Regions from separate parts of the Staphylococcus saccharolyticus genome, predicted to be linked through region 1. Evidence: riboswitches for the same ligand, from Rfam matches in the RefSeq annotation. Region 1 holds a riboswitch; each other region holds the start of a gene.
The links. A riboswitch is a leader RNA that binds a small molecule or an ion and turns the genes downstream of it on or off. The one in region 1 is predicted to bind thiamine pyrophosphate.
Positions count from the first base shown of each region.

Region 2: another riboswitch for thiamine pyrophosphate. It lies ahead of DYE57_RS10360 (SDR family oxidoreductase); the one in region 1 lies ahead of DYE57_RS08285 (ECF transporter S component).
Region 3: another riboswitch for thiamine pyrophosphate. It lies ahead of DYE57_RS02070 (thiamine phosphate synthase); the one in region 1 lies ahead of DYE57_RS08285 (ECF transporter S component).
Region 4: another riboswitch for thiamine pyrophosphate. It lies ahead of DYE57_RS00835 (ABC transporter substrate-binding protein); the one in region 1 lies ahead of DYE57_RS08285 (ECF transporter S component).

Region 1 covers NZ_UHDZ01000001.1:1,688,940-1,691,146, reverse strand. The annotation lists gene DYE57_RS08290 (ABC transporter ATP-binding protein) at 1-391, opposite strand, end outside; gene DYE57_RS08285 (ECF transporter S component) at 405-980, opposite strand; TPP riboswitch at 1,066-1,167, opposite strand; gene graF (glycopeptide resistance-associated protein GraF) at 1,952-2,086, opposite strand.
Region 2 covers NZ_UHDZ01000001.1:2,109,329-2,111,535, reverse strand. The annotation lists partial or broken gene DYE57_RS10365 (LLM class flavin-dependent oxidoreductase) at 14-226, opposite strand; partial or broken gene DYE57_RS10360 (SDR family oxidoreductase) at 282-906, opposite strand; TPP riboswitch at 1,136-1,234, opposite strand; gene DYE57_RS10355 (deoxynucleoside kinase) at 1,374-2,036, opposite strand; gene DYE57_RS10350 (deoxynucleoside kinase) at 2,039-2,207, opposite strand, start outside.
Region 3 covers NZ_UHDZ01000001.1:467,762-469,968, reverse strand. The annotation lists partial or broken gene DYE57_RS02075 (pyruvate MFS transporter) at 1-383, opposite strand, end outside; TPP riboswitch at 868-977, shown strand; partial or broken gene DYE57_RS02070 (thiamine phosphate synthase) at 1,053-1,641, shown strand; partial or broken gene DYE57_RS02065 (NAD(P)/FAD-dependent oxidoreductase) at 1,634-2,207, shown strand, end outside.
Region 4 covers NZ_UHDZ01000001.1:208,551-210,757, forward strand. The annotation lists gene rarD (EamA family transporter RarD) at 1-149, shown strand, start outside; partial or broken gene DYE57_RS00835 (ABC transporter substrate-binding protein) at 262-1,168, opposite strand; TPP riboswitch at 1,226-1,327, opposite strand; gene DYE57_RS00840 (anion permease) at 1,472-2,207, opposite strand, start outside.

The sequences.
Region 1 (2,207 bases):
TTAATTGATTCACATATGTTTGATCAGTTACGTGTAAATTAACAGATTCTAATGCAGCTTTGATTTCAGCGTCCATTTCGCTGCGTGGTAGTTGTCTATTCTCAAGGACAAATGCTAATTCCTCATAAACTTTGGGCATACAAAATTGAGTGTCAGAGTCTTGGAAAATAACTCCACTTTGATGATCTATTTCTAAGTCATCATATTTCATTGGAAGTTCTATTAAATTTGGTACGATGCCACTTAATACATTAAGTAACGTGCTTTTACCTGATCCAGAGGGACCAAGTAAAAGCACTTTTTCTTTATCATTGATTTCTATATTTAAATTATCAAAAATTTTTCTATCCCCATTTGGATATTTCAAACGCAAATTTTTAACTTTTAACAATTAAAAAATCCCCTTATAGGTTATCGTAATCTTGTTGTGAAGCAGGTCTAAAGAATTTAGTAACCCCAGTTTTATCTAGTGCTTTAACAATACAATAAGAAACTAAACCAGCTAAAACTATACCACTAATTGAACGGAAAATGATAAATAGTAATAAGTTCCATCCCGCAACTTCATTAAGGTAGCCATAAAAATAATCTACTGGGAACGACACTAATGCAGTTGCTAATCCAGCAAGCATCGCTACAGCTGCAGAACGTGATTTATATTTAAAAATAGCGAACACAATTTCACATGCTAAACCTTGTAATACAGCATAAATAATTGTTGGAATATCAAATTTTCCCATGACTATAGTTTCCCCCGCACCGGCAGCGATTTCTGCTAAAAGAGCAATCCCTGGTTTAGGTATGATTAAGTAACAAACAATTGCAGCCATAAACCATACACCGTAAGTCAATTGCTCTAGGTGAATACCTGCAACCTGTACTACATTGTAAATAAACCACCATAGGTTATAAATGATTGCAAATACTACAGAAATTAACACTGTTACGAGTATTTCTGATAGTTTTAAACCTTTTGACATAACAATCCTCCTAAAAAACGCACAACCCTTCCTAGGAAAGCTGTGCGTCAGAAGATAAATCTAATTTGTTTCATTCAATTAGATTATATAATTAACTACACTTTCCTACGCTAGTATCTAGCTAGATCAGGTTCAAAGGGTTTGAGGTAAACCTCATCTCAGTAAACATACACCCCTAGTGCGTTCGATTATTTAATTAATTTAAATGTATGATTTTTATTAAACAATGTCAAGGCTGATTAAAACAAATTAAAGTATATTAATAGATAGTTTTACAATAATTGAGTAGCTATTCGAGTGTATTCAAAAAGTAATGGTTTATCTTTCATAAATTAAAATATTGAAAAATCACCAGAATTTATTACAATTTTTTGAATGTTTTTTAGGAGAACTAGAAAATAATTTATTTATGGGGTGCTTTTTTAAATAAGGAGAACGTCTTATGATAAAGATTGTCCGTATTTGCGGTGCTGTAATTTTATTATTGAAATGTTACGCAGTGATAAATTTTTTCTTCTTTGATTGATGGGCAGGTTATTCAAGTCAGAAACAAATTAATACTTACATTAAAAATAATGACACGTATCAACTTCATAGAATTACGACAGATAAAAAAACATATAACTTTTTATTAAATGAAGAGTCGGTTTTAATCAAATTGCAAGCAGACAATCAAGGAAGTGGTGATTTAGGCTAATATATAGTGAATGTTAACGATAAAAATGCGTATTTGGCTGTTTATATTAAATATGATTTCTTACCAGAAATACCAAAGGTAAAATCGTTAAAATTAGAAAAATAGTTTTGATTCACTGCCAATATAGTATTCTAAGGATGATTGCTATAAATTTAAGCGAAAATATATAATCTGTAGATTTATGTATTAGTAAAACCTCAGAGTTAACTCTGAGGTTTTACTTAGCATCTATAAATATTTAATTGTTTTTGCATGGAAAAATGTCTTTAAACTACTAATCTAAAGTATCCTGAATATCTTTTTTAGTTTGTTCGATATCGTCAGTTTTTTCTTCATTTTGTTCTTTTAATTTTTCTTCAACTTCTTTAGCTTGTTCAGCTGATTTCTTTTTATATTCTTCTTTTCCCATAATATTTCCTCCCCCCTTAAACAGGAATTTTAGTTTACACATATAAGTTACCCCGTTATTCTAGTAATAAACGTTTATAAGACTATAGACGTATTTAATAGTTAATTTAAAGACAATTATA
Region 2 (2,207 bases), 420 kb from region 1:
CTTCAAGACTGTATGGTAAAGTAGCATTATCACTAGCATTAAAAGCTTGATTATCTGCAAAAAACACTATATCTAAGAGTCCTTTTTCAGCTATATGAGCTAAATGCTGGTAATAAGAGACGTTACCAATGTCTTCGATATAAGAATCCTCCATACGCCATGCAGATTGATGATGACCACACCCGTAAAGTAAAACACCTATGTTCATTTGACATTTGTTTTTCATATGAGCACCTCATTTATTAATTTCTTTTAAAAATGCGTAAACTAAAATTATACAATTAATTCATCGTTAAGCCACCATCAACAGTAATATTTTGACCTGTTACACCGCGGGCTTCATCTGATGCAAGATATACAACCATATTCGCAACATCTTGAGGTGTTGTAACCTTTTAAGAGGAGTTGTTTGAGCGATTAATTCAAATACTTCAGGAGTAGTAACAGCACTAGCATCCGTAGTCTTTAATAGACTACCTGAAACAACATTTGCTGTAATTCCGAATTGACTAAGTTCGGCTGCAATATTACGAGTGAAACCGATAAGTCCTGCTTTTGCAGTTGTATACCATGATAAGGAACGACAGGGTTTTGATACAGATTAGTTCCAATACTTATGATACAACCACTTTGTTGTGCAATGAATTGAGAAATAACACTTTGTGTAACATTGAATGCACCTTTTAAAGTACCATTAAGTTGTTGCTCATAATCTTCCCAAGTTAAATCCTTAAATGCTTTCTGTTGTGTTGGATCAAATTTAAAATTAACTAATGCATTATTAATGACAATATCAATTTGACCAAAATGCTCTGTGGCTTGTTGTATCATTTGATCTACTTCAGTACGATTTGTAACATCAGCTTGAATAGCAATGACTTTATTTTCATCATAATTTGCGATTAAACGTTCTGCTTTGTCTTTATTTTGTTTGTAATTGACTACGACATTGTAATTTTTTCCAGTAAAGTTGTCGCGATTTGAGCTCCAAGATCACGACTACTTCCTGTAATAATTGCAGTTTTTATCATTTTTATAAGCGCCCAAGTTAAACTTTAATTAAGAAAAAATGCACAACACTCTAGAGAAAAGTTGTGCATCTTAGTAATTAATATATGAAGACAGATTAATAGTAAGATTATATTTCACACTTTCCTCCGCTAGTGTTAACTAGTTCAGGTTCAAAGGGTTTGGATAAATCTATCTCAGTTCTTAAACACCCCTAGTGCTATATATTATAAACATATGTGTTTTGAAAAATAATGTCAATACGATTAAGAAGCTCTATACATTTTTCAATAGTAAAAGAAACATCCTGTAAAAATTTTCCGAGGAAAATTGAAGTTGCTCGATTTTCCGTGGAATTATTTTTATTATCTATTATCAACTTCACGATAAATTTTAATAATACGTGCAATTTTTTCAATAATAGGATTTAGAGAATCTAAATCTTTATGAATATCGTATTCATTAATATTCACGCGAACTACAGGACAAGCATTAAAGTTATTTATCCAATTTTCATAACGTTTAAATAGCTTTTTCCAATATCCAGGATTAGTATTAATCTCCATATCACGACCGCGTTGTTTGATACGATCAATCACCTCATCATAATCACACTCTAGATAAATAAGCACATCTGGTTTGGGGAAATATGGTGTCATTACCATGGCATCGAATAATTCTGCGTATGTATGATAATCTTCTTTACTCATGGTACCTTGTTCTTCATGCATTTTCGCGAAAATATCAACATCTTCATAAATTGAGCGATCTTGTACAAAACCGCCACCATATTCAAACATGCGCTTTTGTTCTTTAAAGCGTTTGGCAAGAAAATAGATTTGAAGATGGAAACTCCAACGTTCAAAATCGTGATAAAATTTATCTAAATAAGGGTTATGATCCACGTTTTCAAATGAAGTTTTAAAATTTAATTTATCAGCCAGTGCTTGTGTTAGCGTCGATTTACCTATGCCCACTGTACCAGCGATTGTAATGATTGCATTTTGGGGGATGCTATAATTATTCATCTTTAACGAGCTCCAATCATTGGTTTTACTATATTTAAAATATCTTGATAATCGTCTTCATTTTCAACAAAATCTACGTTTGTCGTATCAATAAGTACGATATTTGCACCTTCATTTTTTAACGATTCATAGTACGCTTGATAATCTTTTTTTAAAGTTAATAAGTAATCA
Region 3 (2,207 bases), 1.2 Mb from region 1:
AACCATAATGAGTTAAATACGGCATTAGATGGATACATCGGAGCTTCCCCAACACCAAATAAGAATCTAATGAAGTAAAGTAAACCATGATGTTTAATCATTCCAGTTAAAATTGTAAATGTACTCCATCAAACTAAGGCGATAGTAATCATCTTACGAGGTCCAAATTTCTCTGCTAACATTCCAGATGGTACTTGCATCAATGCATAACCCAGTGAGAAGAATAAAGCTAATAAACCAAATTGTGTCTTTGTTAATCCCAAATCTTTCATCATCGGTACTGCGATATATGAAATATTTGATCTATCCATATATGCGATAACACCAATGAGGAAAAATCCTATTGCAAAATACCAACGTACATTACTGCGTTTTTCTTTCATATTGTTTCCTACTTCCATTTGAATTGTGTTGTTTCTAATTATGATGTCGTTATGTTTCAGAAATCCCCTTTGATGACTGTTCAACCTTCACTTTTTAAAACAACTGTATTAAGTTGTAGCGCTACAATTTTTTATTAATATAGCACGTAGTGAAAACGGTTACAATAGTTTTTGTAAAATTTTTAAAAATGTATAATTTACGTATATTTTTGTGGTCAAATTACACTTTTCTATCAATTTCAATATAGCCTTAAATATAAGTCTCGCGCAACTTTTTCTCGAATAAAAATGAGCGTGTTAAAATATATTTATAATAGTTAAATATACATTATAGGAGTTATAAATGCACATTTATACAAAAAAGATAATAATATTTTGTCATCTCTTGTTGAACTTATTGTTAAAGGAAATTTGATGTATATGATTAAAGATAGTAAAATGATGTTAAATAAAACGTTTTCACATTTTGATTAATAATTTCATATTAAACCACTGGAAGTGCCTTTGTTTAAGGCTGAGAATAAAGAAATGACTTTATAATTCCTATAACCTGATCCAGTTCATACTGGCGTAGGGAAGTGGCACCGTTAAATTCATGAAGTCTAACATAAACGACACGCTATTTCCCTTCTTCAGGGAGATAGCGTTTTTATTTTTAAATTTGGGGTGATACATATATTTATCGCAATCACTTACGATAAACAAATTACTGACGAAGATTTACAGCATTTTATGACCATTGAAAAAAGATTGACGGTCTTTTATTTCGTATGTCAATGAATTATGACGAATTAAAAGACAAAATCATTCAGTTGACTCAACACGGTTTTGAGAAAGATAAAATCATTATTCACAGTGATATTACACTTTTAGAAGAACTAAATCTTTCTCGTATCCATTTTAAAAATAACGATACAACGACATTTTCTTATAAAGCATCACATCCAAATATCATTGTTAGCATGTCGACGCACGATGTCGCAACGGTTAACTTATGTAGAAAAAAAGGCTAGACTATGTCTTTTTCGGTCATCTTTTCCCTACTATGTCACATCCAGATACGCCACCACGGACGACCAAAGAGATTCAAGATGTCTTACATATTCCTATCACTACTTATGCCATTGGCGGTATAAATAACAATACAATCAAACAAATTCCAAAAGACTTTTCAGGAATATGTGCAATCTCATATTTTATAACTGCAACGTTAGAAGAGATTCAACACTTAAGAAAGGAGTGGTCTCAACATGCATGATGTATTAATCATTGGTTCTGGTGTCATAGGCATGTCGATTGCTAGACAACTTAGCGAAACACAATTAGATGTTGTGTTGTGTTAATAGATAGAGATGTTCCAGGCAAACATGCTTCATATAAAGTAGGCGGTATGCTTGGTGCTCAAAATGAATTCACACATGATAGTGACTTATTTCAATTAGCCATTGAATCTCGGTCAATGTTTCCACAACTTAGCGAATCATTACTAAATGAAACAAGTATAGATATACAATTTCATAATTCCGGATTGATTAAAATAGCGAATCAAGAAAGTGATGTGGCGTCCCTTGAACATCAATATCACTTTTTAACTGGCAAAGATTCTAGTGTTAAACAACTTAATAATGAAGCGTTAATTCACTTAACTCAAGGTGCAGTAGAACCATCATATGCAGCAATTCATATTCCTCACGATGGTCAAATTAATGCCCATAATTATACTAATGCCTTGTTAGAATCAATTAAGTAAAGACATAGTACGCGTTATTATTCTACTGAGGTTTATTCAATTAAAAGAAATAACGGCTATTATACGATTTTAAC
Region 4 (2,207 bases), 1.5 Mb from region 1:
CAACAATTATGTTTGTATTAGGTATTTTTGTCTTTAAAGAGCAATTTAACGTTGATCAATTCATTACTTTTATTTTCATATGGATAGGTATTATTTTATATAGCATTTCTCAATATATTAATATTAAGAAAAATCCAATTTTTAAATAATAAATCAAACACACCTTCACATGTTTTGACGTGCACGCCATTAAGTTAGATGATCGTGAGTCCGATTTTTGGGGTGTACATCATTTAAATATAGTGAAGGTGTGTTTGATAATTTCATATATCTACTAAACAATAATTGATTAGTAAAATATAAACTAGGAGTGATAGGGACTTTGATTTCATTAACCTCTTTAAGCCATAATTGTAAATCATTGTAGTAATCAGAACTCATAGATAAATCGTTTGTAAAACATTGAGCTGTTGCTTTGATTGTGTCTTTATTTAATTGGTTTGTAACATCTGTTTGAGTAAACATAGAATAGATATCAATCGCATCTTCTAAATGATGATTGATGTAATGAGTAGCTTTTTGAGTAACTTTAATCAATCTTTTGAGTTTGCTTTCATAAGTAGCTAGCTTCTCAGGTGTTGTAATAAAAATAAGCTGACAGAAATCTGGAACATTATAGTTTTTTAATGAAAAATAATCTACGTTGAGTCCTTGACTTTTTGCTTCGAGAATTTCAAAGTTTTCAAAAACAAGTGTTGCTGCATCAGCTTTATCATTTAAAAGTGCATCGGTATGGTAAAAGCTGTTATTGACTGGTGTAAGATAACCTTTCTTAAAAGTGCCGCCGTCAGCTTCAATCATTGTTTTTGCAATGGCAGTACCATCTGGACCAGGCGCGCCAGGGTATTGAAGCCGTTTGCCAATTAAATCTTTAGGTCGTGTGATGTCTTTATCTTTGTTATACATAATGCCACCATTCGTGTGGAGATATCTGGCAAAACCAATCACATTTTGGTTATTTGCTCTATCTGAACTAAATGAATAGGTTCGGTAATCGCAATGTCCATTGTGCCATTTTCGATTTCGTCTAGTGCATCAAAGTGTTCTTTCGGTTCAATCATTTCAATTTCTAATGATTCTTCTTTAAACCATCCTTTTTCGAGACCTATGATTACGGCATATGGTCAGGATTTAAAAACCATTCTAAACCTACAGTTAATTTGTCCATAAAAAAATCCTCCAGTAACTCATTTTTTGCGCAAAAAAGTGAATTATCAAAGAAATTAGCAATTATCGTTCACTTTCCTACGCTGGTTTTAACCAACAGGTTCGAGGGTTGAAAGTAGCCTTTCTCTCAGCAAATTTAATTGCACCCCTAATGATACATTCTATTCTAATTACAGAATAACACAGATGTATTTAATAAAAAATAAAACACATAGTAAAGAAGAATATTGTAAAAAAATAAGATAACGTTTTTCAACGCCAGCCTATCATATACTCTATTAGCATTAAACCAAGCTAACTTCATTTACATCATGCCAATGAGTTTCATCCATAATGAACCAATACCAATCCAAATGATGAAGTATATGAAACCAAGAACGATGTTCATGAGCCACCAACGTTTCTGAGTGACATAACCAGCTGTATAAAGTATAGGTGCTGGACCACTACTATAGTGTGTTGTTGATGCAAGTAAGTTTCCAAAGAATCCTAGCATTAATGCACTGAACACTGGTGGTGCTCCTGCTGTAACTGCCACACCAAGTAAAGCGGCGTACATTGCGCTTATATGTGCTGTTGCACTTGCAAATAAATAATGTGAGTAGAAGTAGAATAGGATGAGTAATACTAAGACGATTGGCCAACTGAAGCCACCTAAACTTTGCGCAATTATCTTACTTAACCATGGAATAAATCCTAACTTGTTTAATTGATCAGCCATTAATACAAGTACTGAGAACCATACAAGGGTATTCCATGCGCCTGTTTCATTTAAAATATCTTTCCAACTTAATACACCTGTAAGTAATAATAATGATAAGGCGATGAAAGCAGTAAGTGTTGCATCAATATTTAAGAAACTACCAAACACCCACAGTGCCAATGCAACAATGAAGATACCAATCATAAATTTCTCTGCTCTAGACATAGAACCCATGCCTTCTAGTTGTTCTGTCGCCCATTTTTTAGCATTAGGGGTTTCTTTGACGGCAGGTGGATACACTTTATAAATAATCAATGGCACTATAATTAATGAAATT